DNA from 2 places in the Allobosea vaviloviae genome. Region 2 is predicted to be linked to the other one. Evidence: predicted binding sites of a transcription regulator. Region 2 holds the regulator's gene; the other holds the start of a gene.
The links. Region 2 encodes PhoB, which activates phosphate uptake and scavenging genes when phosphate is short. Its sites were predicted from a motif close to TGTCATNNANCTGTCAT; they were not measured.
Positions count from the first base shown of each region.

Region 1: the regulator PhoB is predicted to act here: its motif matches at 5,873-5,889, upstream of BHK69_RS28235 (YdcH family protein).

Region 1 covers NZ_CP017147.1:6,080,593-6,094,799, reverse strand. Annotated here, with positions in the region: gene BHK69_RS28275 (NAD(P)(+) transhydrogenase (Re/Si-specific) subunit beta) at 1-502, shown strand, start outside; gene BHK69_RS28270 (GNAT family N-acetyltransferase) at 626-1,105, shown strand; gene BHK69_RS28265 (alpha/beta hydrolase) at 1,180-2,025, shown strand; gene BHK69_RS28260 (tetratricopeptide repeat protein) at 2,034-2,906, opposite strand; gene rpsU (30S ribosomal protein S21) at 3,135-3,368, opposite strand; gene BHK69_RS28250 (5-(carboxyamino)imidazole ribonucleotide synthase) at 3,660-4,760, opposite strand; gene purE (5-(carboxyamino)imidazole ribonucleotide mutase) at 4,757-5,278, opposite strand; gene BHK69_RS28240 (YdcH family protein) at 5,456-5,674, opposite strand; gene BHK69_RS28235 (YdcH family protein) at 5,903-6,091, shown strand; gene BHK69_RS28230 (GlsB/YeaQ/YmgE family stress response membrane protein) at 6,305-6,565, shown strand; gene BHK69_RS28225 (YidB family protein) at 6,638-7,117, shown strand; gene BHK69_RS28220 (acyl-CoA synthetase) at 7,258-8,886, opposite strand; gene BHK69_RS28215 (sulfite exporter TauE/SafE family protein) at 9,110-9,874, opposite strand; gene BHK69_RS28210 (propionyl-CoA synthetase) at 10,066-11,982, shown strand; gene BHK69_RS28205 (MBL fold metallo-hydrolase) at 12,031-12,918, opposite strand; gene BHK69_RS28200 (hypothetical protein) at 13,054-13,371, shown strand; gene BHK69_RS28195 (methyl-accepting chemotaxis protein) at 13,397-14,207, shown strand, end outside.
Region 2 covers NZ_CP017147.1:1,747,790-1,761,996, forward strand. Annotated here, with positions in the region: gene pstA (phosphate ABC transporter permease PstA) at 1-318, shown strand, start outside; gene pstB (phosphate ABC transporter ATP-binding protein PstB) at 383-1,183, shown strand; gene phoU (phosphate signaling complex protein PhoU) at 1,223-1,942, shown strand; gene phoB (phosphate regulon transcriptional regulator PhoB) at 2,117-2,815, shown strand; gene BHK69_RS08170 (TIGR03862 family flavoprotein) at 2,957-4,171, shown strand; gene BHK69_RS08175 (hypothetical protein) at 4,408-4,758, opposite strand; gene BHK69_RS08180 (acyl-homoserine-lactone synthase) at 4,751-5,395, opposite strand; gene BHK69_RS08185 (helix-turn-helix transcriptional regulator) at 5,495-6,223, opposite strand; gene uvrB (excinuclease ABC subunit UvrB) at 6,443-9,121, shown strand; gene BHK69_RS31335 (hypothetical protein) at 9,128-9,787, opposite strand; gene BHK69_RS31340 (AAA family ATPase) at 9,790-11,067, opposite strand; gene BHK69_RS08195 (hypothetical protein) at 11,693-11,980, opposite strand; gene BHK69_RS08200 (SpoIIAA family protein) at 12,080-12,466, opposite strand; gene BHK69_RS08205 (hypothetical protein) at 12,755-13,048, shown strand; gene BHK69_RS08210 (IS481 family transposase) at 13,446-14,207, shown strand, end outside.

The DNA of each region.
Region 1 (14,207 bases), 2.0 Mb from region 2:
CGCCGCCTACATCATGAAGAACGCCGCCAAAGTCATCATCGTGCCGGGCTATGGCATGGCGGTGGCGCAGGCCCAGCATACGCTGCGCGAGATGGCCGATCTGCTGAAGAAGGAGGGCGTCGAGGTGAAGTACGCCATCCATCCGGTGGCGGGCCGCATGCCTGGCCATATGAACGTGCTGCTGGCCGAAGCCAACGTGCCCTATGACGAGGTCTTCGAGCTTGAGGACATCAACTCGGAATTCGGCCAGGCCGACGTCGCCTTCGTCATCGGCGCGAATGACGTGACCAACCCCGCCGCCAAGACCGACAAGGCCTCGCCGATCTACGGCATGCCGATCCTCGACGTCGAGAAGGCCAAGACCGTGCTCTTCATCAAGCGCGGCATGGCGGCTGGCTATGCCGGTGTCGAAAATGAGCTGTTCTTCAGGCCCAACACGATGATGCTGTTCGGCGATGCCAAGAAGGTCACCGACGACATCGTCAAGGCGATGGCGCATTAGGCGCGGCCGTCATTCCTTTGTCGCGAAAGGCCGGCTTCGTGCCGGCCTTTTTCGTTTGGAGCCCAAGTCTTATTTGGAGCCCATGTCTTGTTTGAAGCCCATGTTTCATTTGGAGGCCATGCCGTGACGCTCTCCATCCGCCCGATGCTGGCAGGCGACCGACCCGCCGTGTTGGCGCTGCTGCTCGAACTGACGGCCCATGAGGCGACCTTGAGCGCGGAACGCGCGACCGGGCCCGCTGCCGCCGCAGCCTGCCTCGCCGACGATGCGGAAAAGGCCGCCGAGCATGGCGGCGCCCAGATCGTCGCTCAGCAGGGCGATGAGGTCGTCGGTTATCTGGCGCTGCGGCTCGGGCGCATCGGCCCCTTCGTGCACGAGCATTTGCGCGACCACGTCTATATCGAGAACATCGTGGTCGCGGCCGCTTGCCGGGGAACCGGGATCGGGCAGCTCCTGCTGGCGGAGGCCGAACGCTTCGCCCGCGGGGCCGGCTGCAAGGTGCTCCATCTGAGCGTCATGGAGGGCAACGACATGGCGCTGACCGCCTATCGCCGTGCCGGTTTCGGCAGTTTCGCGCTGGAAATGGCCAAGGTTCTCGACTAGGGGCGTGGTTCGGAGCCAATGCGGGGCTCCAGACCGTCGCGAGACCGCCATGGTGGCGGGGGAGAGTGATCGGCATGAAACTGCTCGGCCGCCTCCTGCTCGTCGCCTGCGCCCTCTATCTCGCCGGGCTGGCCGTTCTCTTCGTCAGGCAGCGCGACCTGATGTATCCGCGCAATCCGGTGCGTGCCGATATCGCTTCGGCGAACCTGCCGGGTGCAATGGAGGTTCCGCTGACGGCGGCTGATGGCGAGCGGCTGGTGGCCTGGCTCGTGCCGCCACGCGCGGGCAAACCCGTGCTGCTGTTCTTCCACGGCAATGCCGGCAATTTCGGTAGATCCATCCGCCAGGCCCGTTTCCGGGCTCTGACGGAGGATGGCACCGGCCTCTTCGCCGTCAATTATCGCGGCTATGGCGGTTCCACCGGCAGCCCGACGGAGGAGGGCATCCATCTCGATGCGCGTGCCGCCTATGGCGAGGCGGCGGAGCGCTTCGGGGCTGCGCGGCTGGTCGGCTATGGCGAATCGCTCGGCACCGGCGTCGTGCTGCAACTGGCGGCGGAGGTGCCGCTCTCGGCGGTCATCCTGGAAGCACCCTATCTCTCGACGGCGGCGGTGGCGCAGGGGGTCTATCCCTACGTGCCGATCCGGCTCGTCATGCTGGATCAGTTCCGCTCGGAGGCCGTGATCGGGCGGGTGCGTGCGCCGCTGCTTGTGCTGCATGGCGAGCGCGACGGCGTGATCCCGTTCAGGCAGGGGCAGGCGCTTTACGAGATGGCGAACCCGCCCAAGCGCTTCATCCGCTTTCCGGCGGGCCACCATGAGGATCTACCGGCCCAAGGCTCGGTTCCGGAGGTCAGGCGCTTCCTCGCGGATGCGGCGAGCGGTGGTGTGGCGGGCGCTGAGAGCCGCACGGTCGAATAGGGAGCAGCTCAGCTCCGGAACAGGCCGCCGCCCAGCCCGCCGCCGCCGAGGCGCGACTGGCCGGCGCGGGCGGTTGTGTTGTTGCCGTCGAGGCTCAGTGCGCGCTGATAGCTTTCGCTCGCCTCCGCCTTCTTGCCGAGCTTCTCATAGGCGAGCCCACGCCCGGCCCAGGCCTCGGCGTTACGGTTGTCGACATTGAGCGAGGCGGTGAAGTCCTCGAGCGCGGCGTCATATTTGCCGACAGCGATCAGGCTCTGGCCGCGCGCCGTGTAGGGCGGGGCGTTGTAGGGGTTACGGTCGATCACCGAATCGAAATCGGAGATCGCGTGCTGATGCTGGCCTTCCTTCTGGTAGACCAGCCCGCGTGCGTGGAAGGCCTCGGCGGATTCAGGGTTCAGGCGGATAGCGGTGTTGAGATCGGCCAACGCCTGCTGGCTGTTGCCTTGCTGGCGCAGCAGATTGGCGCGCCCGACATAGGCCGGCCCGTAATTCGGATTGGCGGTGGTGGCGCGGTTGAAATCGGCAAGGGCGGCATCGTTGCGCCCGCTCTGGCGCAGGGCCAGCGCGCGATTGGTGTAGGCCGAGGCGAGATTCGGGTCGATCTGCACCGCCTTGGTGAAGTCGGAGATCGCGTCCGAGAAGCGGCCGACCCGGGCATAAGCCGCGCCGCGCGTGTTGTAGGCGTTGGGGTCGTTCGGATTGCGGGAGACGACCTCGCTCAGCGAGCCGATGTTCACGCTCGCGTCGGCGGAGGAGTTGGTGTCGATTTCCGCCACTGCCGGCTGGGAACCGAGGCTGGAGACGGTATCGCAGCCTGCCAACGCCAAGGTGATGCTCGCTGCGGCCAGCCAGTTCCTGCCGCGATCCATGCTTTGCTTCATCGGTCCTGGTTTCCGTGCCTTGCCTGTCGCACGCGGCGGTTTGCCGTTCGCGACCTGATTGCGCCCCCCAACCGACAGTGCGCTGCGAAAGAAACAACGCCTGCATTGTGCCAAGACTTGGTTAACGGCGCTCGAAAAGCAACAGCGCCCGGAGCGGGCTCCAGGCGCGGTTTGGGTCTTGTCAATCTTTCCTGCGTGCGGCGGCCGCTGCCGCCGCACGCAGGAAAATCAGGGGCGCTTGGGCTTCACCGGCGCGGGCAGGAGGCCTTCGCGCTGCAGCTTCTTGCGCATCAGCTTGCGGGCGCGACGCACGGCTTCCGCCTTTTCGCGCGCCTTCTTCTCGGAAGGCTTCTCGTAATGGCCGCGAAGCTTCATCTCGCGGAAAACGCCTTCGCGCTGAAGCTTCTTCTTGAGAGCGCGGAGAGCCTGATCGACATTGTTGTCGCGAACGAGAACCTGCACGTGAGTGTCCGTCTTTAGCGGGTTGGTCTAAAAAGTCGGGCGAACGGGCCTGCCAGGCAGGTCGCTCGAAGGATCGTGCGGATAACAGAAATCAATCCGGCTGTCCACGCCGCGATGCAGCGAAAATGCGCGAAAAATCGAGCTTCGCGCGCCTTTGTGCTCCGGAGCCGGATGATTTCAGCTGGGATCACAGAGTGATCCCAGCTGAAATCTGAATCCGTCTCTCATCTAAGAGTGAGAGCAGGATCAATGCGAAAAACCGGTGCCCACTTTTTCGCATCCTGCTCTGGCTCAGGCTTTTTCGGGCGTGACCCGCGTGACATGGCCCATCTTGCGGCCCGGACGGGCGTCGCGCTTGCCGTAGAGGTGCAGATGCGCGCCGGGCTCGGCCAGCAGATCGCGCCAGCGCAAGGCGGCGACGCCGATCAGATTCTCCATCTCGACACGGCCGCGCCGCGCCGCCGAGCCGAGCGGGAAGCCGCAGACGGCGCGGACATGCTGGTGGAACTGCGAGGTCTCAGCACCTTCGCTGGTCCAATGCCCGGAATTATGCACACGCGGCGCGATCTCGTTGACGATCACGCGCTCGGCCGCGCCCTCGCCGACCACGAACATCTCGACCGCGAACACGCCGATATAGTCGAGTGCGTCGGCGATCCGCCGCGCGGCCGCAATGGCGGCCTCGCCTGTCTTCGGCGACAGCTGCGCCGGCACGCGGGTGAAGGCGAGGATATGGTCGCGATGCTCGTTCTCGCAGACGTCGAAGGCGGCGAATGCACCGTCGGCACCGCGCGCCGCGACGACCGAAACCTCGCGCGTGAAGGGCACGAAGCCTTCCAGGATCGCGGAGAAATGGCCGATCGCCTCATAGGCTTCGGCGAGGTCGCTGCCGGCGGCGATCTTGACCTGGCCCTTGCCGTCATAGCCGAAGCGCCGCGTCTTCAGGATGCTGGGGCGGCCGAGATCGGCGACGGCGGCCTCGAGATCAGCCAGCGAATCGACGGCGCGGAATGGGGCCACGGCCAAGCCCAGCCCGGCGACGAAGCTTTTCTCGCTGAGCCGATCCTGCGTCACCGCGAGCGCGCGCGCTCCGGGGTGCAGCGGTGTGCGCGCCGCCAGGAAGGCGGCGGTTGCGGCCGGCACGTTCTCGAATTCATAGGTCACGACGTCGACCGCATCGGCGAAGCGCGCCAACGCCGCTTCATCCTCATAGTCGCCGACGGTATGGCGGGCCGCCACGTCGAAGGCCGGGCTGTCGGGCTCCGGCGCGAAGATATGGGCGCGGATGCCGAGATCGGCGGCGGCGAGCGCGAGCATGCGGGCGAGCTGGCCGCCGCCCAGGATGCCGAGCATGGCACCGGGAGCGAGGCCGCTGGAATCGGGCGTGCTCATTTTTCGTCCTTCGCGGGGCGCGTCTCGTCCTTCACCGGATGTTCGGCGATCGCCGCGCTCTGGCGGGCGCGGTAGGCGTCGAGGCGCTTGGCGAGCGCCTCGTCGCTCAGCGCAAGCACGGCTGCAGCGAGGAGAGCGGCGTTGACCGCGCCGGCGCGGCCGATGGCGAGCGTGCCGACCGGGATGCCGGCCGGCATCTGCACGATCGAGAGCAGGCTGTCCTGACCCGAAAGCGCCTTCGATTCGACCGGCACGCCGAAGACGGGCAGAGGGGTCAAGGAGGCGGTCATGCCTGGCAGGTGAGCTGCGCCGCCGGCGCCTGCGATCACCACCTTGAAGCCTTCGGCCTTGGCGCCGCGGGCGAAGGTGAACATCCGGTCGGGCGTGCGATGGGCGGAGACGATGCGCGCATCATAGCCGATGGCGAGCGCGTCCAGCGTCTCGGCGGCATGGCGCATCGTCGCCCAGTCGGACTGGCTGCCCATGATGATGGCGACGGCGGGGCTGGTCTGGGCCATGAAACGGATCGCTTCCGGAGCTTCGCGGCAGAAAGAGCCTGATGTTACCCGAAAACCAGGATCCGCTTTTCGCTAGGGCGGACCTTTGGCTCGGCATCCTGCTCCGAGGACAAGGAAGCGCGCGATCTAGACCACGCAACGCTGCGGAAGCAAGCGGCGAATCGCCGTTATCCTTGCTCAGGCGATGATATCTGGGGTCAAAGCGTCCTCGATCTGGGCGATGCGATCCTTCAGATAGAGCTTGCGCTTCTTCAGGCGCTGCACCTGGATCTGGTTGACTGCACCGACCCGCTCCAGCGCGTCGATGGCGCTGTCGAGGTCGCGATGCTCCTCGCGCAGTCGCGCCAGTTCCGTCGTGAATGCCTCGACCTCGTCAGGGCTGAGCTCGAATCCCATGAATCCATCTCGTGATCGCCGCAATCGGGCGCGACTATGCTGAGACGCCGCACGCGCCGCAAGAGCGCGGAGCCTGTGGCGGAGGCAGGAGCGCATCATATTCGCGCCTTCCGAGACATAGGCGGTTCACGATCACAGAATCTCATGGTGCGGCGCGAGATTGCCCCGCAGACGTGAAGCCGGCTCTGTGTCAGACTATCTCGTCAATCGGTCATCAGGAGGATCCAGATGTCGCTGCAGACCCATCTCGTCGAGCTCCAACGGAAGCATCGTCAACTCGAAGAAGCCATTGCGCAGGCCGTATCGAGCCCGTCCTCGGACGATCTCAGTGTGGTCGAGTTGAAGCGCAAGAAGCTGATGCTGAAGGAAGAGATCGAGCGGGTACGGCAGACGATGCCGGACCGAACTCTGCATTGAGGGCCTAAGGCGGGCCATTAGCGACCCGTTCTGGAGATTCTATTTCATCAGATCAGGCCGGCCCCGAAAGGGGCCGGTTTTTCATTGGCGAAGCCCGGCGGAAGCGGGCCGTCCCCAGATGGCGTCGAAATCCCCGCCGGCGGAGTGCGGGAGGGCCGGAACTTCTTTCTGCGTCGGATGTTGAGGGGGCGTGCGGAAGCGAGGGAGGCTGTCTTGGGTATCGTCTGGACCATCATCGTCGGTTTCATCGCCGGCATCGTCGCGAAGTTCATCATGCCGGGCCCGAACGAGCCTTCAGGCTTCGTGCTGACGACGATCCTCGGAATCATAGGGGCTTTCGTCGCGACTTATCTCGGCCAGTCGCTCGGCTGGTACGCGCCGGGCCAGGGAGCGGGGCTGATCGGCGCCATTGTCGGCGCGATCGTCGTGCTTCTGGTCTGGGGCATGATCAGCGGCCGCAACCGCGCTGTCTGATCGGCGCGATTTCATCCCGAAACAGGAGTTAGTGCCGTGAGTGATGACAACAGCAGCGGCGGCTTTCCGTCGATGACCGCCCTTCTCGGACTTCTTGCCGTCGCCGGCTACCAGAACCGCGACAAGATCGCCGAATGGCTCGGCGGGCGAGGTCAGCCTGATGCCGGGCAGGTCGCCGGGCAAGTCCCTGCGCCGCAGCAGGGGCAGGCTGGAGCCGCGCCCCAGGGGAGTGGCGGCCTTCTCGGCAGTCTCGGCGGCCTGCTGGGTGCCGGCGGGGCCGGGGCTATGCTCAATAGCGGGCTCGGCGAACTCGTCGACCGCTTCAAACAGGCAGGGCAGGGCGACAAGGCCGATTCCTGGGTGCAGCCGGGTCCCAACAAGGCGGTCGCGCCGGGCGATCTGGAGCAGGTTCTCGGGCCCGAGGCTCTCGACGCGATCGCGCGTCAGACCGGGCTGTCGCGCGCGGAGCTGCTGGAACGGCTTGCGCGCGTGCTTCCGGAGGCGGTCGATCGCTACACACCCGACGGCAGCCTCAGCCGCGCCCCGGCTTAAAGCGCCATCGATCGAGGTGGGCGCCGCTTGGCGGCAGGGTTTCGCCGCCCATCGCTCCGGCGCCGTTTTGCCCCGTTCGGCCACTCCGGCCGAACGGTGGGAGTTCTGCTGTAGCCTTGCCGATAGAGGCAGCGCAGGGTTCAGAGCGCGCGCGCCATCTCCCGCAACCTGAACTTCTGGATCTTGCCCGTCGAGGTCTTGGGCACCTCGACGAAGACCACGGTGCGCGGGCATTTGAACGAGGCGAGCAGGCCCTTGCACCAGGTGATGATCTCGGCCTCGGTCACGCTCTGTCCCGGCTTGAGCTCGACGAACGCGCAAGGGGTCTCGCCCCATTTCTCATCGGGCCTGGCCACCACGGCTGCCGTCTGCACGGCCGGGTGCTTGTAGAGCGCGTCCTCGACCTCGATAGAGGAGATATTCTCGCCGCCCGAGATGATGATGTCCTTGGAGCGGTCCTTGAGCTGGATATAGCCGTCGGCATAGCGCACGCCGAGATCGCCAGTGTGGAACCAGCCGCCTTCGAAGGCCGCCTTGGTCGCCGTCGGGTTCTTGAGATAGCCCTTCATCACGACATTGCCGCGCATCATCACCTCGCCGAGCGTCGTGCCGTCATGCGGCGCCGGCTCCATCGTCTCGGGATCGCGCACGTCGAGGCCTTCCAGTGCCGGGTAACGGACGCCCTGACGCGCCTTCAGCGTCGCCTGATCGGAGGCCGGCAATGCGTCCCAGTCCCGGTTCCATTCGTTGACGACCGCCGGGCCGTAGCATTCGGTCAAACCGTAGAGATGGGTGACCTCGAAACCGGCTTGCTTCATCGCGCCGAGCACGGCTTCCGGCGGCGGGGCCGCGGCGGTGAAGAAGGCGACCTTTTGCGAGAAGTTGCGCTGCTCCTCCGGCCGGGCATTGAGCAGCGTCGACATCACGATCGGCGCGCCGCAAAGATGGGTGACGTGGTGGTCGGCGAGCGCGTCATACATCGCCTTGGCGCGGACCTGGCGCAGGCAGACATGGGTACCGGCCAGGATCGAGATCGTCCAGGGAAAGCACCAGCCGTTGCAGTGGAACATCGGCAGCGTCCAGAGATAGACCGGGTGCCTGCCCATGCTGCCGGTGATGACATTCGAGGTGGCGAGCAGGCTCGCGCCGCGATGATGGTAGACCACGCCCTTGGGGTCGCCGGTGGTGCCGGAGGTGTAGTTCAGCGCGATCGCGTCCCATTCGTCCGATGGCATCGTCCAGGCGAAATCGGCGTCGCCGGTTGCAAGGAAGTCCTCGTATTCGATCGCGCCGACGCGCTCGCCGGGCCCGTCATAAACCGGGTCGTCATAATCGATGACGAGCGGCTTCACCGTGCACAGCGCCAGCGCCTCTTTGATCGTCCTGGAGAATTCGCGGTCGGCGATCACGACCTTGGCCTCACCATGGTCGAGCGAGAAGGCGATGATCGCGGCGTCGAGCCTCGTGTTCAACGTGTTGAGCACGGCGCCGCACATCGGCACGCCGTAATGGCATTCGAGCATGGCAGGCGTGTTGGGCAGCATCGCTGCGACGGTGTCGTTCTTGCCGATGCCGTGCTTCGCAAGTGCCGAGGCGAGGCGGCGCGCGCGGGCGTAGAACTCGGCATAGCTGCGGCGCAGCGGGCCGTGGATGATCGCGGCCTGCGCGGGGAAGACGCTCGCGGCGCGCTCCAGGAAGGTCACAGGCGTCAGCGGCTGGAAATTCGCCGGGTTGCGGTCGAGGTCGGTGTCATAGGCGCTGGTGGTCATGGTGGCGTCGTCTCCCTCGGCCGTGCCGCAGCCTTAGCCCCTGCTAGCCTAGAGCCGGATGATTTCAGCTGGGATCACCAAGTGATCCCAGCTGAAATCTGAATCCGTCTCTCATCTAAGAGCGAGAGCAGGATCAATGCGAAAAACCGGTGCCCACTTTTTCGCATCCTGCTCTTGCGGGTAATCCATCCCTTTTTCCCAGAGGGCGCAATCAGCGCGGGCTTCAACCCAAGAGATGCAGCCCGCGCACGCCGTCGAAGACGAGCTTGCCCCCGACTGCGAGCAGCAGCCAGTAGATGATCGTGTAGAAGCGCTCGGCCGGCACGCGGCGCACCAGCCAGACGCCAGCGATGGTCGAGACGATCGCGACCGGAAACAGCGCAGCCGAGGCGGTGAGGTTCGCCGTGGTGAACTGCCCGAGCGCGAGATAGGGGCCGAGCTTGATCAGGTTGAGCATGGCGAAGAAGATCGCGCCCGTGCCGACGAAGACGGCAGGGGCCAGGCGCTGCGGCATGACATAGATCTGGAAGGGCGGGCCGCCGGCATGGGCGATCATGCTGGCGAAACCGCAGAGCGCGCCCCAGAACGAGCCGGCGAGGTAGCTCGCCTGCGTCACCGGCGCTGCCGCTTTGCCGTCGCTCAGCATGCGGCGCAGTGCGAAACCCATCGAGATCAGCCCGATCGCGAGCCCCACGGCCGCGTCCGAGACTTTTGCCGCCAGCAGATAGCCGGCGAGGATGCCCAGCAGCGCGCCGGGCAGCAGCGTTGCGAGATTGCGGCGGTCGAATTCGCGGCGATAGGACCAGACCGTCACCACATCCTGCGAGATCAGCAGCGGCAGCATGATCGCCGCCGCCTGGACCGGCGAGACGACGAGCGCCATCAAGGGCAGGGACAACAGGCCGAGCCCCGAGAAGCCGCCTTTCGACAGGCCCATCAGGATGACGGCGGGCACCATCGCGGCGAAGAAGGCAGGATCGAGGATCATCAGCCCGCAGTGCTCGCCGCGGCGCGGCGCAAGGACGGCACGGGGGATTCATTGCTGGGCGAAAGTCTGACGGCCAGACGCTTGCGCCAGAGGGGGCGAATGCTCACGATCCCGCCCAAAATAAGCCTCCTGCCGCTGCCGGTTGATCTGCGGGGTGTAGGCCAGAACAGGGCGAAGAGGATACGCGTTCCATGAATGCCCCACATGCAAGCGGCTATGCCGAGACCTATGCCCGCTGGCAGGCCGATCCGGAGGGATTCTGGGCGCAGGCCGCCCAGGCCGTCGAATGGATCAAGCCGCCCAAGGCGATTTTTGACGCGACGCAGGGAGCCTATGGCCGCTGGTTCCCCGATGCGAGCTGCAACACCTGCTTCAACGCGCTCGACCGGCATGTCCGCGACGGCCGGGGCGCACAGCCGGCCTTGATCCATGACAGCCCGCTCACGGGGACCAAGGCCGCCTTCAGCTATGCCGAGATGCTCGACGAGGTCGCGACGCTGGCAGCCGTCCTGCAGGATCTCGGCGTCGGCAGGGGCGACCGCGTCATCCTCTACATGCCGATGATCCCGGAGGCAGCCTTCGCCATGCTCGCCTGCGCGCGGATCGGGGCGGTGCATTCGGTGGTGTTCGGCGGCTTCGCGGCCAAGGAGCTGGCGACGCGCATCGATGACGCGACGCCCAAGCTCATCCTGACGGCGACCTGCGGCATCGAGCCGAGCCGCGTTGTCGAATACAAGCCGCTGCTCGACGCCGCGATCGACCTGGCGCAGCACAAGCCGCAGCATTGCCTCGTGCTGCAACGGCCGCAGGCCGACGCCTCGATGCATGTCACCCGCGACAGGAACTGGCGCACGCTGACGGCCGCCGCCAAGGCCGCCGGCCGCAAGGCTGAGTGCGTCGAGGTCGCCGCGACCGACCCGCTCTATGTGCTCTACACCTCCGGCACGACCGGCCGTCCCAAGGGCGTGGTGCGCGACAATGGCGGCCATATGGTCGCGTTGAAATGGACGATGGACAATCTCTACGATGTGAAGCCCGGCGAGGTGATGTTCACCGCATCCGATGTCGGCTGGGTCGTCGGTCACAGCTATATCGTCTACGGGCCGCTGCTGCAGGGCGCGACGACTGTTCTCTACGAGGGCAAGCCGGTCGGTACGCCCGATCCCGGTGCGTTCTGGCGGGTCATCGCCGAGCACAAGGCGGTCGCGCTCTTTACCGCGCCGACTGCCTTCCGGGCGATCCGCAAGGAGGATCCGCAGGCGAAACATCTTGCCGGTCACGATCTGTCGCATTTCCGGGCGTTGTTCCTGGCCGGCGAGCGGGCCGATCCCGATACGCTGAAATGGGCGGAGGAGGTGCTGAAGGTTCCGGTGATCGACCATTGGTGGCAGACCGAGACCGGCTCCTGCATCGTCGGCAATCCGATCGGGCTCGAACTGCTGCCGGTCAAGCCTGGCTCGCCGACCGTGCCGCTGCCGGGTTACGACGTGCAGTGTCTGGATGAGGGCGGCCGGCCGGCCCCAGCCGGGACAATGGGGGCGATCGTGGTCAAGCTGCCGCTGCCGCCCTGCGCCCTGCCGACGCTCTGGCAGGACGAGGCGCGTTTCCGGGAGAGCTATCTCACAGCCTTCCCCGGCTACTACAACACCTCGGATGCCGGCTTCATCGACGCCGACGGCTATGTCTTCATCATGGGCCGCACCGATGACATCATCAATGTCGCCGGCCACCGGCTCTCGACCGGCGGCATGGAGGAGGTGCTGGCCTCGCATCCGGCCGTGGCGGAATGCGCCGTGGTCGGCATCAAGGACGCGCTCAAGGGTGAGCAGCCCTGCGGCTTTGTCGTGCTGAAATCCGGCGTGACCCAGAGCCCGGCCGAGATTGAGCGGGAGCTGGTGGCGTTGGTGCGCGACAGGATTGGACCGGTGGCGGCTTTCAAGCTGGCCTTGACGGTGAACCGGTTGCCGAAGACGCGCTCGGGCAAGATCCTGCGCGCCACGATGAAGAAGATCGCCGATGGTGAGGATTATGCAATGCCGGCGACGATCGAGGATCCCGCCGTGCTGGGCGAGATCGGTCTCGCCTTGAAGGGCAGGGGGCTGGGGTAGGGGCGTGTCATTCCGGGTTCGCGCCTTCGGCGCGCCCCGGAATGACGGTCACAACCCGATCGTCGCGCCATTCCAGTTCAGCAGCCGCTCCGGCCACTCCAGCCGCATCAGGTCCTCGCCGACGACCAGCGGGCCGGCATAGCCTGCCTGCCTGACCTCGCGGGCGAGCGCGGCGGTGTCGGCGGCGGGTGGCACGAGATGGGTCAGCGCCAGCGCTTTTGCGCCCGAGCGCAGCGCCAGTCCCGCCACCACCTCCGGTGTCATGTGATAGCTCTGGACCGAGGCGACGGTCTCGGCGGAACGGACACCCGCGACGACCGGCATCTGGCTCGAGATGAAGACCTCGCAGACGAGCAGGTCGCAGCCCTGCGCCGCCCGTTCCAGCGAGGGTGTCAGCCGCGTGTCGCCGGAGAAGACGATGCGGCTGCCGCCATGCGCGGCGGAGAGGCCGAAGGCCGGTTCGACCGGTTTGTGATCGACGAGAAAAGCATGGATGGCGAGGTCACCGAGGCCTGCGACGGCGCCTTCATGTAGCTCCTCGAAGATGACCTCCAGCCCCGTGGCGTCCGGTCGCTTCTCGAAGGCGATGCGAAGTGAGCGCTCGCGTGCGAAGGCCTCGTATTGCGCGCGCATATTGGCGAGCGCCGGGGCCGGGGCCATGACGCGCCAGGGCTTGCTGCGGCCCTGATGCCAGGACGAGACGACGAGCTGGTAGAAGTCGACGAGATGGTCGGAGTGCTCATGGGTGACGATCAGCAAGTCGATATCGGCGCCGCGATGTCCCGCCGCGACGAGCCGCTGGCTGACGCCCGAGCCGCAATCGACCAGGACCTTGCACCCCGCCGCCTCGACCAGGTGCGAGGGGCCGGCGCGGCGCAGGCTGACTGGCGGCGCGCCGGTGCCGAGGAAGGTGAAGGCTAGGCTGTTGTCCATCATGGCGCGAGGCTGTCAGGCCGCGCGCGTCTCCGCAAGCCGGACGACGCGGAGGCCTCCCGTTTCAGTCTGCATTTCATGCAACTTTACGTTGAATTTACGGGTAGATGGCAAGGTCTCCGGGCGCTGGATTGCGCCGTGGGGCTCTTCGTGATGGTCGCCAGGCATATCGTCAGACCGCTCCTGCCTGCGCTCGTCGCCGTGCTGGCGCCGCTTGCCCTGTTCCTGGCCCCGCGCGACCGGGCCACGGTCATCGTCCTGGCGGCGAGCGCGAGCGATGCGGCAGAAGCTGTGGCGCTGGCCGATGGCGCGATCCTGTCGCGTTTCGGCGCCTTCGGCCTGATCGCACGCTCCGAGCAGCCAGGCTTCAGCGCCCGCCTCTACAGCGCCGGCGCCATGCTCGTTCTCGATGGCGGCGGCCGTGGCGGCTGCCTCGCACAATCCACGCGCTCTTGATACCCTTGCACGAAGGACGACGCCGGTGAGCCGCAGTCTCGACGCCATTCGCCGGACCTTCACGACGCCCTTGATGCTGGGGCAATGGGCGCTGGTCCCGCTGACGACGCTGGCGGCCTGGTTCGCCGGACACCCCGCATGGCTCGCGATCGCGGCCGTGTCCGCCTTGCTCGCCGGCATAAGCGCGCTGGCCTGGTTCCAGGACCGGACCGGCCTCTCGACCCGCATCACCTCGACGGTTTCGCTCTGCGGCCAGGTCGCGCTGCTGGTCTTCTCCTGCGAGGGCACGCGCTACCAGATCGACATGCATATGGCTTTCTTCGCGGCGCTCGCCGTCACCACGGCCTGGTGCTGCTGGCGCGTCATCTTGACCGCGACAATGGTGGTGGCGCTGCACCATCTCCTCCTCAACATGGTCTACCCGCTGGCCGTCTTCCCCGATGGGGCCGAGTTCGCGCGGGTGGTTGTGCATGCGGTGATCCTGCTTGCCGAGGCCGGGGCCCTGGTCTGGCTGGCGCTGCGCCTGGAATCGGCGCTGAAGATTGCGGATTCGGCCAGCGACGAGGCGGTCGCCAATCAGATGCGGGAAAGCCAGGTTCGCCGCGAAGCCGCTCTTGCCGACGAGCAACGCGCCGTGGTGGAGGAGCAGTTGCTGGTGGCGGTCGGCGCGGTCGTCGAGGCGGCCAAGCGCGGCGATTTCTCGGTCCGCACCGCGCAGAATTCCGAATTGGGGCGGCTGGGCTCGCTGGTCCAGGGCGTCGATGAATTGACCGGCGCCTGCGAGAGCTTTCTCGATGAGACGGACCGCGCGCTTGCGGCGCTTGCGACCGGGGACC
Region 2 (14,207 bases):
GGCGCGCCGCCTTCCGTCGTGATCACCTCGATCACCTGGCGGGCGGCCAAATCCGGCATGGTCACCGGCATCCTGCTCGCTCTTGCCCGCATCGCCGGCGAGACCGCGCCGCTGATCTTCACCGCGCTGAACAACAATTTCTGGTTCTCGCCCTCTCTCTCGGGCGGCGTTTCCAACTTGCCGGTGACGATCTACCAGTTCGCCTCGGCGCCTTACGAGAACTGGCAGCAGCTCGCCTGGGCCGGCTCGCTGATCATCACCATGTCGATCCTGGTGCTCTCGCTCATCGCCCGCCGCATCGTGCGCGGCTCCAAGTAATCCGTCGCTTCAAACAATACGTCGCTTCTGACATTCGTCGCGTCCGATCCGAAGGAACCCTTCGATGCTTTCGACCCTGGAACTGAGCCCGCAATCACTCGACGCCGATGCCCCCGTCCGGATCGCGGTCAAGAACCTCGATTTCTACTACGGCGAGCACAAGGCGCTGAAGAGCGTCAATCTCGATTTCCGCGACCGCCACGTCACGGCGCTGATCGGCCCCTCGGGCTGCGGCAAGTCGACCCTGCTGCGCATCTTCAACCGCATCTACTCGCTCTACCCTGAGCAGCGCGCCACCGGCGAGGTCATCCTCGACGGCCGCAACGTCATCTCCAACGATGTCGACGTGAACGAGTTGCGCTCGCGCATCGGCATGGTCTTCCAGAAGCCGACGCCGTTCCCGATGTCGATCTACGACAATGTCGCCTTCGGCATCCGGCTCTATGAGAAGCCGCCGAAGTCGGAGCTCGACGATCGCGTCGAGGGCGCGCTGCGCCGCGCGGCGCTCTGGGACGAGGTCAAGGACAAGCTCAAGGCCTCGGGCATGGGCCTGTCGGGCGGCCAGCAGCAGCGCCTGTGCATCGCGCGCACCATCGCGCAGAAGCCGGAGGTGATCCTGTTCGACGAACCGACCTCGGCGCTCGATCCGATCTCGACCGGCAAGATCGAGGATCTGCTGGAGCAGCTCAAGACCGATTTCACCATCGTCATCGTCACCCACAACATGCAGCAGGCGGCGCGTATCTCGCAGTATACCGCCTTCATGTATCTTGGCGAGGTGATCGAGTTCGCGCCGACCAACACCATCTTCATGAACCCGCACAAGAAGCAGACCCAGGACTATGTCACCGGCCGCTTCGGCTGACTGTCGAACCCTGTTTTCGCTTCCAGAGGATCCGCCGCGATGACCGACCATATCGTCCGCTCCTACGACGCCGAACTCGAGGCGCTGCGCCGCAGCCTCGCCGAGATGGGCGGCATGTCCGAGCGCATGCTCGGCGATTCCACCGTGGCGCTGGTGCGCCGCGACACCACGCTCGCCCAGAAGGTGATCAGCGCCGACCAGCGCCTCGACAACCTGCAGCGCGATGTCGAGGAGCGCGCGGTCCTGACCATCGCGCGGCGCCAGCCGCTGGCGAACGACCTGCGTGAATTGATCTCGGCGATCCGCATCGCTGCCGACATCGAGCGCGTCGGCGATCTCGCCAAGAACATCGCCAAGCGCGCGGTCGCGATCTCCGGCCAGTTCCAGCCGCCGCATCGCGCCGTGGTCGGGCTCGAGCATATGAGCCGCCTCGTCCAGGCCCAGCTCAAGGACGTGCTCGACGCCTATGCCGCGAGCAACGAACAGAAGGCCATGGAGGTCTGGCGCCGCGACGACGAGATCGACGCGCTCTACACCTCGCTCTTCCGGGAATTGCTGACCTATATGATGGAAGATCCGCGCAACATCACCTTCTGCACGCATCTCCTGTTCTGCGCCAAGAACGTCGAGCGCATCGGCGATCACACCACCAACATCGCCGAGACGATCCATTATCTCGTCACCGGCGAGTCGCTCGATCTCAACCGCCCGAAGCTCGACACCACCGACATCAATGTCGAGGCGGTGACGGGGAGCTGATGGAATGAACGCACCGGCACCTTTCCCGTCAGGGTCGTCCTCGGGCTTGTCCCGAGGATCATCCCGACCATCCACGTCTTCGCCGGTCGAGACCTGTGTTCAAGACATGGATGCTCGCCACAAGGGCGAGCATGACGGTGTGTGTCGGCTGAATGCCAAGAACGGAACCGAGACATGCCCGCACGCATCCTGATCGTCGAGGACGAGGAGCCGCTCACCCTGCTCCTGCGCTACAATCTCGAAGCCGAGGGCTTCGAGGTCGACAGCGTCGCGCGCGGCGACGATGCTGAACTGCATCTGCGCGACCACACGCCCGACCTCGTCCTGCTCGACTGGATGCTGCCGGGCCTGTCGGGCATCGAGCTCTGCCGCCGCCTGCGCACGCGCCGCGACACCGAGCGCGTGCCGATCATCATGCTCACCGCCCGCGGCGAGGAGACCGAGCGCGTGCGCGGCCTCGCCACCGGTGCTGACGACTACGTGGTCAAGCCGTTCTCGCTGCCTGAACTGATCGCGCGCATCCAGGCGCTGCTGCGCCGGGCGAAGCCTGGCCATGTCGCCGGGCTGCTCGCGGCCGGCGATCTCGAGCTCGACCGCACGACGCGCCGCGTCCGCCGCTCCGGCGCGGAATTGCATCTCGGCCCGACCGAATTCCGCCTGCTCGAATTCCTGATGCAGGCGCCTGGCCGGGTCTATTCCCGCGCACAACTCCTCGACGCCGTCTGGGGTCGCGACGTCTATATCGACGAGCGCACGGTCGACGTTCATGTCGGGCGCCTGCGCAAGGCGATCACGCCCGGTGACGCCAAGGACCCGCTGCGCACCGTGCGCGGCGCGGGCTACGCTTTCGACGAGACTTTCGCGCGGGGCTGAAAGCGCGCGTCATTCTCGGGTTTGACCCGAGAATCTCCAGCCGCATGAAGCGCCATTCGGTTCGGCATGAGATGCGCGGGTCAAGCCCGAGCATGGACGATCGCGCTTGACCCGCGCGCCCGCCGGCCCCAAGCCCTCCCGATGCAAAACAAATCCATCGCGATCATCGGCGCAGGCCCCTCCGGCCTGATCGCCGCCGAGCGGCTGTCCGCCGCCGGCCACGCCGTTACGGTCTATGACCGCATGCCCTCGCCGGCGCGTAAATTCCTGCTTGCCGGCCGCGGTGGGCTGAACCTGACCCATTCCGAACCGCTGGATCAGTTCCTGACGCGCTATCGCGGCGCGCAGGCCTGGCTCGAACCGGCGATCCGCGCCTTCCCGCCCCAGGCTTTGCGCGATTGGGCCGACGGTCTCGGCGCCGACAGCTTCATCGGCACGAGCGGGCGCGTCTTTCCCAAGGCGATGAAGGCCTCGCCTCTGCTGCGCGCCTGGCTGCGCCGGCTGGAAGGGCAAGGCGTGACATTCGCTCCGGGCAGGCTCTGGACCGGCTGGAGCGCCGATGGCGCGCTCGCCTTCCAGACCCGCGACGGCGGGGTCGAGACGATCCGGCCCGGCGCGACCTTGCTGGCGCTCGGCGGCGCGAGCTGGCCGCGCCTTGGCTCAGATGGCGGCTGGGCGCCTCGACTCGTGGAGCGCGGAGTCACCGTCGCGCCGCTGCTGCCGGCCAATGGCGGCTTCACGGTGGCCTGGTCGGCGACGATGCGCGAGCGCTTCAGTGGCGCGCCGTTGAAGCGCATCGTCATTCGCTTCGGTGAGCGTCAGGCCACCGGTGAGGCGATGATCGATGCCGACGGTATCGAGGGCGGCGCGGTCTATGCGCTCTCGGGCCTGCTGCGCGAGGCGATCCTGCGCCAGGGCAGGGCGGCGGTCACGCTCGACCTGCGGCCCGACATGGAGACCGCCCGCCTCGTTGAGCGTCTGGCGAAGCGTCGCAAGGGCGAGACGCTGAGCAACCATCTGCGCAAGGCGGCGGGCCTGTCGCCGGCTGCGATCGCGCTCCTGCGCGAGGCGAGCCCGCGCTTGCCTGAGGACGCAGCGGCCTTGGCGGCGCTGATCAAGACCGCTCCCCTCACACTCACCGGCCTCGCCCCGATCACGCGGGCGATTTCGAGCGCCGGCGGCATCGAAGCTGGTGCGGTCACCCCCGATTTCATGCTGAAGGCATTGCCCGGCGTCTTCGTTGCCGGCGAGATGCTGGACTGGGAAGCCCCGACCGGCGGCTACCTGCTGCAGGCCTGCTTCGCCACCGGCATCGCGGCGGCGGCGGGGCTGGAGGCTTGGCTGGCGCGAGGGTAAGCTGAGCAAGAAATCTCGCTCCAGAACCTCCACGTCATCCTGGACAAGCGGCGGAGCCGCGTAGCTCCGGGATCCATCGTAGAGCCAGGTCCGTCAAAGGATCGGCCCTCCGATGATCCCGGCGCTCCGCTTCGCTTCGGCCAGGATGACGGCGTGGTTCCGGGAGACATCTGGCTCCGGGAGACATGGGACAAGCGAGTGCGCTTCTCCCGCCTGCCCCTAGGTCTGCCCCTTCGTCACGCGTCGTGAGGTGAGGCCACCCCGCGCTCGCGGTCCCGGGCCCGCTCGTAGATGGCGCCGAGATCGTGGCTTACCAGCATGACGGCGTCCTGGCTCAACGGCTTGGCCTGGATCGCCCCATTGGTCAGCAGGAAGAGCTGCACCAGCGCCGAGCGCCCGGCATCGTCCAGGCCCATGACCTGAGTCAGCAGCCAGAGATCGTCGGGGAGGTCGAAATGGGACGCTGCTTCCAGCAGCGGGGTGTAGCCCCGGTGCCGTTCCATCAGCGTCATCAGGGTCGCCAGCGCGTTTCCGAGGTCTTGCCGTTCCTCGGAGGATAAGGCCGAATAGCTGTGCTCGTCATACATGGTTGGTTCGCCTTTCCTCGGTGATGTGCGGCCCATGCCGCCGGTCGACCAATGTCGGGGCCGCAATCCGTTTGAATGCCAGCGTGTTGCGCCAAGCCTCTTCGGTCACGCTGATCATCGTGCCGATGCAGGACATGCCGTCGATCATCGTCGGCAGGCCGAGCGGTTTGACCTCCCAGCCGAGCTCCAGGAAGCGCGGCATCCACCAGGTTTCCATCACGACGGTGATCGCGCTGAAATGCTGCTCCAGGCAGTATTCGAGAATGCCGGCGAGGACGGTGTGCAGCACGGTGGATTCGCGGCCGCGATACTCGGGAACCACGAAGATCCGGGTCCATTCTACGATGTCGGGGCCACGCTGGAGGCCGCGGATATTGGCGAGGTAGGGAAAGACCTCGCTCATCAGATGCGGGCCGAGCGTCGGCACGAGGCGGGAGCCCCCGATGACCTTGCCCTCCTTCAGCGCCAGCAGATAGACCGCGTCGTCGGTGTCGAACTGGTCGACCTCGCGTCCGTCGGGGCGCTCCAGCTCCATCCAGCGGCGCTCCTCGACATAGATGCGGTGCCGGATGCGGAAATGTTCCTCGATCTGGTCGGCATAGAGCCGGCGATTGGAGGCGTCGATGATGTGAATCATGAGTTCTTCCTCAGCGGCGTGAGGAAGAATTTTCTGCCGATCCGCGCCGGGCGGAATCCCGGTTTTCCGGGAGTGCCAGCGCTTTCGTTGGGCTGTAGACTAAAGTTGGATCTCGCCGCGCAGATGCGCCTCGACCACCGTGCGCGTGCGGCCCCGGGCGCCGAGCTTGCGGGCAGCGTTCTGGTAATGCGCCTCGACGGTTCCGGCGCGGATATTGAGCACCTCCGCGACGCCCTCGGTCGATTTGCCGACAGCCATCCAGGTCAGGACCTCGCGCTCCCGCACGGTGAGGCAATGGCCCTGGGTGCCGTGCATGGCGGCCTCGGCCTTGGCATGGGCATAGAGCGACATCAGGTGGATGGCGGAGCGGGACTGCCGCGACAGGTCGGGCCTGTCGCCGGCCATGGTGACGACGGCCTTGAAGCCGTCCTCATTGTGGATCGGCACGCAGAAGCCGTGGATCATCTTGAAGTCGCTGGCGCGCCGCATGATCTCCTGCTGGCGCGCGCTGGCGACCTCCTGGCGATAGACCTCGTCCCAGACGAACGGGTTCGTCGTGGTCTTGCAATGCGCCGCGATCGGGTCGTCATCGGCATAGTTCTGCCGGACATAGAGCTCGAACCAGCCGTCGGGCCAGCCATTCAACAGCACGAGCGGGGCGATCCTGTCGCCGGTCTCCGGCAGGCCGGTGATCAGGAAGGCGTGGAAGCCGAAGCTGGCGAGCTTGTCGCGCAGTGAGGAGATGATCGTCTGCGGGTCGTTGAGACGCGTCAGCACATCGATGAAATCGAGCGCGTCTCGTCCGGTGTCGAAGTGTTGTCCCGACATGACGGTCCCCAATGGCCGCATTATAACCGTATTGTTGCAGCGCGTCTCGGGGAGTCAATGCCTTCAGCAAGACCGAGCCTTTAGGCGGGGCCGGCTCTGCGCGTAAGGCACGGAGGCGCGCCGCACGGCCATCTTCTCCTGCCATCTCCTGTCAGCTATGCGGCCTGCCATGCGCCTTGCCCTCTCGCGCTTGGGAGGCTTCCGTCCCATATTGCCGCCATGTCCAAAACTTCCGCCCCTGACGCCAAAACTTCCGCCCCTGACGCCAAGACGAAGCCCGCGAAGAAGCCGGCCAGCGCGCGCACGCCTAATTCCAAGGCCTCGCGCCAGGAATTGAAGCCGCTGGAAGGCTATCTCGCCGATCTGCTCAACCCGGCGATCAACCGCGGCAATGCGGTCCCGGGCGGCGCCGCCGGCTTCAGCGACCAACCGCAGGCCGGTTACGAGCCCGAGGCCCGGCCCGGCGACGGCGCTCCCAAGCGCAAGATCGGCAAGAAGGCCGATTCCGCCTTTGACGGCGTCGAGGGCGAGACCGCCGCGAGCCTGACGGCGCAGTCGCTGCAGACGCTGCTGGAGACCGGCAGCCCCTTCATCGATCCCGGCAAGGCCTGGACGCCGCATCGCCCGCCGCGCCCCGATAAATCCGAAGGCGGCATCCGCTTCCGGATGAATTCGGAATACGAGCCCGCCGGCGACCAGCCGACCGCGATCGCCGATCTCGTCGACGGCATCTCGCGCCAGGAGCGCGACCAGGTGCTCCTGGGCGTCACCGGCTCCGGCAAGACCTTCACCATGGCGCAAGTCATCGAGAAGACGCAGCGTCCCGCGCTGGTCCTGGCGCCGAACAAGACGCTGGCCGCGCAGCTCTATGGCGAGTTCAAGAGCTTCTTCCCCGACAACGCGGTCGAGTATTTCGTCTCCTATTACGACTACTACCAGCCCGAGGCCTATGTGCCGCGCTCGGACACCTTCATCGAGAAGGAAAGCTCGATCAACGAGCAGATCGACCGCATGCGCCACTCCGCCACGCGCTCGCTCTTGGAGCGCGACGACGTCATCATCGTCGCCTCGGTCTCGTGCATCTACGGTATCGGTTCGGTCGAGACCTATACGGCGATGACCTTCGGCATCAAGCTGGGCGAGAAGATCGAGCAGCGCCAGCTCATCGCCGATCTCGTCGCCCTGCAATACAAGCGCACCCTTGGCGATTTCGTCCGCGGCTCCTTCCGCGTGCGCGGCGATGTCATCGAACTCTTTCCGGCCCACTATGAGGACCGCGCCTGGCGCATCGGCCTGTTCGGCGACGAGGTCGAGCAGATCTCGGAGTTCGACCCGCTGACCGGCCAGAAGACCGCCGACCTCGAATTCGTCAAGGTCTACGGCAATTCGCACTACACCACGCCGCGCCCGACGCTGACTCAGGCCGTGAAGTCGATCAAGGAGGAGCTGCGGGGCCGCCTCGACGAGCTCAACAAGATGGGCCGCTATCTCGAGGCGCAGCGGCTCGACCAGCGCTGCACCTTCGACATCGAGATGATCGAGGCCACCGGCTCCTGCAACGGCATCGAGAATTATTCGCGCTATCTCACCGGCCGCAAGCCGGGCGAGCCGCCGCCGACCCTGTTCGAATACCTGCCCGACAATGCGCTGGTCTTCACCGATGAGAGCCATGTCACCGTGCCGCAGATCGGCGGCATGTATCGCGGCGACTTTCGGCGCAAGGCGACTTTGGCGGAATACGGCTTCCGCCTGCCCTCCTGCATGGATAACCGGCCGCTGCGTTTCGAGGAATGGGACGCGATGCGCCCGCAATCGGTGCATGTCTCGGCCACGCCGGGCAGCTGGGAGATGGACCGCACCGGCGGCGTCTTCACCGAGCAGGTCATCCGCCCGACCGGCCTGATCGACCCGCCGGTCGAGATCCGCCCGGCAAAACATCAGGTCGCCGACCTCCTGGACGAGATCAAGGAGGTCTCGGCCAAGGGCTACCGCACCCTGGTCACCGTGCTGACCAAGCGCATGGCGGAGGACCTGACCGAGTATCTCCACGAGAACGGCGTGCGTGTTCGCTACATGCACTCCGACATCGACACGATCGAGCGCATCGAGATTCTTCGCGATCTCCGCCTTGGAGCGTTTGATGTTCTCGTCGGCATCAACCTGCTGCGCGAGGGCCTCGACATTCCCGAATGCGGTTTCGTCGCCATTCTCGACGCCGACAAGGAGGGTTTCCTGCGCTCCGAGACCTCGTTGATCCAGACCATCGGCCGCGCCGCCCGCAATGTCGACGGCCGCGTCATCCTCTACGCAGACCACATCACCGGCTCGATGGAGCGGGCGATGGCCGAGACCTCGCGCCGCCGCGAGAAGCAGGAGGCCTACAACGCCGCCCACGGCATCACGCCGCAATCGATCAAGCGCGCCATCGGCGACATCCTGGGCTCGGTCTATGAGCGCGACCATGTCACGGTCGATGCCGGCATGGGCACGCCGGTCGCCGGCCACAACTTCAAGGCGGCCCTGGCCGATCTCGAAAAGCGCATGCGCGAAGCCGCCGCCGACCTCGAATTCGAGACCGCCGCGCGCCTGCGCGACGAGATCAAGCGCCTCCAGGCGACCGAGCTCGCCATCTCCGACGACCCGCTCGCCCGCCAGGGCGACGTCGAGGCCTCAGCCGGCAAATACAAGGGCGAGCGCAGCTACGGTGCCAACGCCAACCTGCCGACCCGGGCGCGCAAGCCGACCGATGCGGATATGGGGCCGCATAACTGGGGCGGCGGAGAAGCCAAGCCGGTCGCCCGCCCGAAGAAGCCGACGCTCGACGAGATGGGCCCAAGGCCGGATTCGCGGCCGCTGGGGGCGGGAGAGGGGAGGGGGAAGCGGCGGGGGAGGCGGTGAATGAGGTTAATTATTCGATGTAGTCTCGACAATGGCATCAACAAAAAAATTGAAACTTGGTGATATATTTCTATTTTTTTCAACTAATGGAGCTATATTGTCGGCCCAAACTGATTTCATCCTGCCTATTTCAACAAAATTTGTTTTTTTGAGAGCCTTTGCGCCGCCGGGATATACGACATCAGCGAGTTTCTCCCAAGTTCCACATATTGAGTCTTGTACATAGGTCGCAAGGATTGCCTTGTTGGCTTTGGGGTAAGCGGATAAAAGCGCTCGTTGGTCGCCCAATAACCACGCTTCACCTTCTTCAATGGCAAGGCAAATTTTGTATTTTGGGACGGGATGGCATACGTTAATTGAATTATTTATTTCCTTCAGAAAATCAACCATTACGCGATCGTCTAGATCGCAAACGATAAAAACAAATCGAACATAGTCATCAGAATCATCTTTAAAGGACGTTGCGTATCCTTGCATAAGACGTGGTAGCTGATCTAGTAATATCCGCTTGCTCGCATCAGAACTGGGCTTCAACCCTTTGGGAATTCGACCGATTCCTTTATAGGCGATGACCCTGTAACTAAAATCTCCGGCGAGATTTGGCAGAATCGCATCCAACGCCCTTTTGCCGGATATGTCTTCGACTAGAAATTCGATGTGAAGCATGTTCAATCCAGATAATCGCTATACCATAGCCCGCCCAATGGGAGGCCTTCAGCCACCATGTTACTAACGATATCTATGTCGCTGGCTCGCCTGACCGAAGATAGTCCGTCTTCTCCCTTCTCCATTACCCAGACTTCGTTCGGCGCGAGCGCATCAACAAAATACGGCTGGTGCGTTGTTACAAATATCTGCGAGGTATCTTTCTTTCCAGTCGCGTGGGTACGAAATTCAACCGCCAGAGATTCAAGCAATTTATGGTATAATCCATTTTCTGGCTCTTCAATGCATAAAAACGGAGGGGGCTCTGGGTCTTCTAAGAGTAAAAGATAAGCAAATATCTTGAGTGTACCATCGGACATTTGTTGAGCGAAGAACGGGTCATCGAAGCCTTTGTCATTAAATCTGAGGAGAAGGCGGCCATCTTCAGTTCTGTGGGTGTCTATCTTTTCGATGGCTGGTATTTTTTTGGATATACGAGATAGTATCTCCCTAAAGCGTCGAGGATGCTCTCGCTCTAGAAACTGGACCACGTTGCCCAAATTGTCGCCGTGTACATTCAGGTGCCGCTGGGGGCCCGCCATTGGCAGGCCCCGCGCGGCATCGGGAGTAAAATAGCTGAGATGCCAACCCTCGATAAACCGCCGAAATGCCGCGATTCTCGGGTGCTGCTTTAGTGAACCTAATGTGGATATGCCAAGGCGTCGCGAATCGTCGAGTTCAACCAGTTCAGTTTCAGTAGTTTCTTCCCCAGAATTGCGAGACACGATGTTCAGCACGTCATCGAACGAGAGATTATTCTCTTCTTCTTTCAGCCCGACCTCCTCTCCCTTCCAAGCAACTCCACGGCCCGAGTTCAGGATCAGAAATGAGAACGGCCACCCATTTGATTGCCCTCTGCGTCGCTGTCTCAAGCGCTCGCTCATAACATAGGGTCGCCCGCCAGAGTCGGTATCTATGGATATTTCATAAGTTATCGGTCGAGATTGAAGGTCTTCTTTGTAGTAAATGTCAAATTGTATTGGTTCTATTGCGCCTTGCGTACGAATTCGATCAAATCCACCGCGGCCGTGCTGATCACATGCTTCTTCAACACCAAGTCTCAAGCAATCAGACAGGAATCCGAATGCATCGAAAAGCGTGCTCTTGCCTACCCCATTCTTCCCTATTACAGCAGTAAGGGGCGTAAGTGGGTCTTGATCGCGCAAATTCCACAGTCGACCTAGCGTGACATCTTTAAGTGCACGATAGTTGCGAACGCGAAAGCCTTCGATGCGGGCCACAGTTTTACCTCAAAGCGATTAATTCTAAATCTCGATACCTACCATATCAATTTTGGCTGCGCTGCCAATGGCGAGCAATACGAAGATCGCTTCAAGGCACTTTCTGCTCGATGCGCGCGAGGCGCTGGACCTTCCTACCACAATGCGGCGGTTGTCGCCGTGCTCGTCACCTTTCGGGTTCGGCTATATTCGGCAGGAAAGGCGCGGGGAACCCTTCTCCTGTAAGGAGAAGGGCAGGGATGAGGTGTTGGCCCCTGGACCAGTAACGCGCAAAGCCAACCGCGTGCGGCGGTGAGGGCTCGTCCCTTCCGGATAACGGCCTACACCTCACCCTGCCCTCTCCTTACAGGAGAGGGTTCTCTGTCGAGGCTCCGCCACACTCCAATATAGGCGCGGGGAACCCTTCTCCCGGGTGCGAGAAGGGCAGGGATGAGGGCCCGCCGCTGATGATTGAGGCGTGCCGGAGCCGTCGCATCTTCTACTGAGACGGCACACCCTCATCCGCCCCTGCCGGGGCACCTTCTCCCATCCGGGAGAAGGAAGATGGCGTCGCGGCTCCCGCACCATCCCCCAAAAACGAAAAAAGGCCCGGCCTTGCGGCCGGGCCTTCCATCAAAGCTGGAGCTCACCAGCGGTCGCGGTCGCGGCGGCCATGGGCCGGGGCCCAGGGCGGCGGGCCGCCACGGTGGCGGCCATAGCCGCGATCATAGCCGCGATCGTGATGGCGGTAGCCGCGCCGCGCCTGCATCTCCTGGGTCCGCTGAATCTCCCACATGCGATGCTCGCGGTTGTGCCTGGTATAGGTGACTTCGACCTTGTCGAGCGCGCTTGCGCCGGTGAAGGCCTCGCTCGCTGCCGCTGGTGTCGCGGCCGCTCCCAGCGCAATGGCCGCGGCGATCAGAAATTGACGCATGAATTCCTCCCGGGTTTTCTCGATGCCGCAATAGAGCAGGCCAAGTTGAAACAGATGCTGAACGAAAAGGTTCACTGCCGTTCATGTTGGGAGCGAGCCTTACGCCTCCGGCCCGCCCTCGATCTCGCTCGCCCAGGCCAGCGCCGCGTCGAACTCCGCCGGCTTGAAGCATTTCACCTCGACATGCGGAATGATCGGGTTGGCGATCGCCGCGAAGCTCTCGATCCAGCCCTTGTCGGTGACCACCGCCTCGCGCGGAAAGCGTTTCAATCGTCGCACCATGCTGAGCCCATAGCGCACATCTTTGAGCCCGGCCCGGAAGGTCATGTCCTCGAAGCCGGTCAGATCAGCCAGGATGCCGAGCTTTTCATGGCGGGACAGCCGGTCCTCAAGATCGGCGACGACGCCGTCGAGATCGGCCTCCGTCAGCGTGCCCGTCAGGCGATAAGCGGCGACATGGTCCGGCGCGGCGAGAATTTCGAACATGATGGCCTCCCCAAGAGAAAGGGAAACGCGCCGGCGCGCGAGAGGTTGCGTGGGGCAGGCAAAGGAAAGGGCGTCGCGGTTCCGGCAATATTCCGTGATCGACATCGGGCGGTGGAAAAAGAAAACAATAAGTCGAGATCTAAATAAAAACGCCAAGTCCATGTCGAGGTGTGGCGTTCAGCTTTCCAATAAGAACATTTTTCTTCGTATCGTAGAATTAATGGAACGAAATTATCGCCGAATTGTTCTTCCCGCTATGGGCCATTCGGTTCATCAGGGAGAAAAACAATGTTCAAAACCACCCTTACGCTTGCTGCTCTCGGCTTCGCGCTCGCTCTGTCGCCGGTCCAGGCGCAGACTGCCGCGCCCGCAACACCTGCGGCGCCCGCGATGCCCGTGACCTGCACCCAGGCCGAGTTGACCAAGCTGGATACCGACGCCTCCAAGCTGACGGACGCGACCAAGAAGACCGCGGCCACGAAGGAAATGACCCTGGCCAAGGAGATGCTGGCCAAGAAGGACATGAAGGGCTGCACCACCCACATGGACAACGCCATGAAGCTGATGCCCAGCAAGAGCTGAGCCCGAGGCGGGCCCTGCCAGCGGCTCGCCGGCACATATCCAGGAAGCGCCCCGCGATCGCTCGCGGGGCGCTTTTTTCTGTGCTTCAGCATCGCCCTGCCGTCGTGGTCGGGCTTGACCCGGGTATCTCGGAAGAGGCGCGGGGATGACTTTCCCTTCTCCCCTCGGGGGAGAAGTGGCAGCGCATAGCGCTGACGGATGAGGGCAGTCTTGTTTCGGCTCGCTCCCTTCCCTCATCCGACCCGGCTCCGCCGGCCCACCTTCTCCCCCGAGGGGAGAAGGTGGCAGCGTGTCCTGCCTGGATAGATTGGTGACAGACGAGCCCGGATAGAAGGGTGACAGTTTTTCCCTGGATAGTTGGGAGGGCTGGACCATGCCGTGGCGAGAGAGCTGTGCCATGGACGAACGGGTGCGTTTCATAGCCGACTGGCTGGCGGGCGACGTGTCGATGACCGAGCTTTGCGAGGTTTACGGGATCAGTCGCAAAGCTGGGTACAAGTGGCGGGCGCGCTATGAGGCTGAGGGCGCGTCGGGGCTTGCGAACCGGTCATCGGCGCCGCTTGCGCACGGGCTGGCGACGCCTGCGCCGTTGGTGGAGAAGATCCTGGACCTGCGACGGGCGCGGCCGAGCTGGGGTCCGCGCAAGATCGTGGCTAAGCTTGAGCAGCTGCATCCGGACTTGTCCTGGCCATCGCATTCGACGGCGCACGAGATCCTCAAGCGCCAGGGCCTGATATCGGGCCGCCGCCTCCGACGCCGTCCCCCGCCCCGGCTGGGCGCGCTGACCACACCCGAGCGGCCGAACCACGTCTGGGCTGTGGACCACAAGGGTTGGGTCACCCTGGGCGACGGCGAGCGCTGCGAGCCGCTGACCCTGGCCGACAGCTACAGCCGCTTCGTCCTGGCGGTCTCGGCGGGCGACGGCGTCCACACCGCCCAGGCCAAGCCGGTCATGCAACGCGCCTTCCAGGTCTATGGCCTGCCCGAGGTCATCCGTTCCGACAACGGCCCGCCCTTCGCCTCCACCAGCGCCTCCGGGCTCAGCGCCCTGTCGGCCTGGTGGATCAAGCTGGGCATCCAGCCCGAGCGCACCCGGCCCGGTTCTCCTCAGGAAAATGGCCGCCTCGAACGCTTCCATCTCACCCTGCTGGAAGCCATG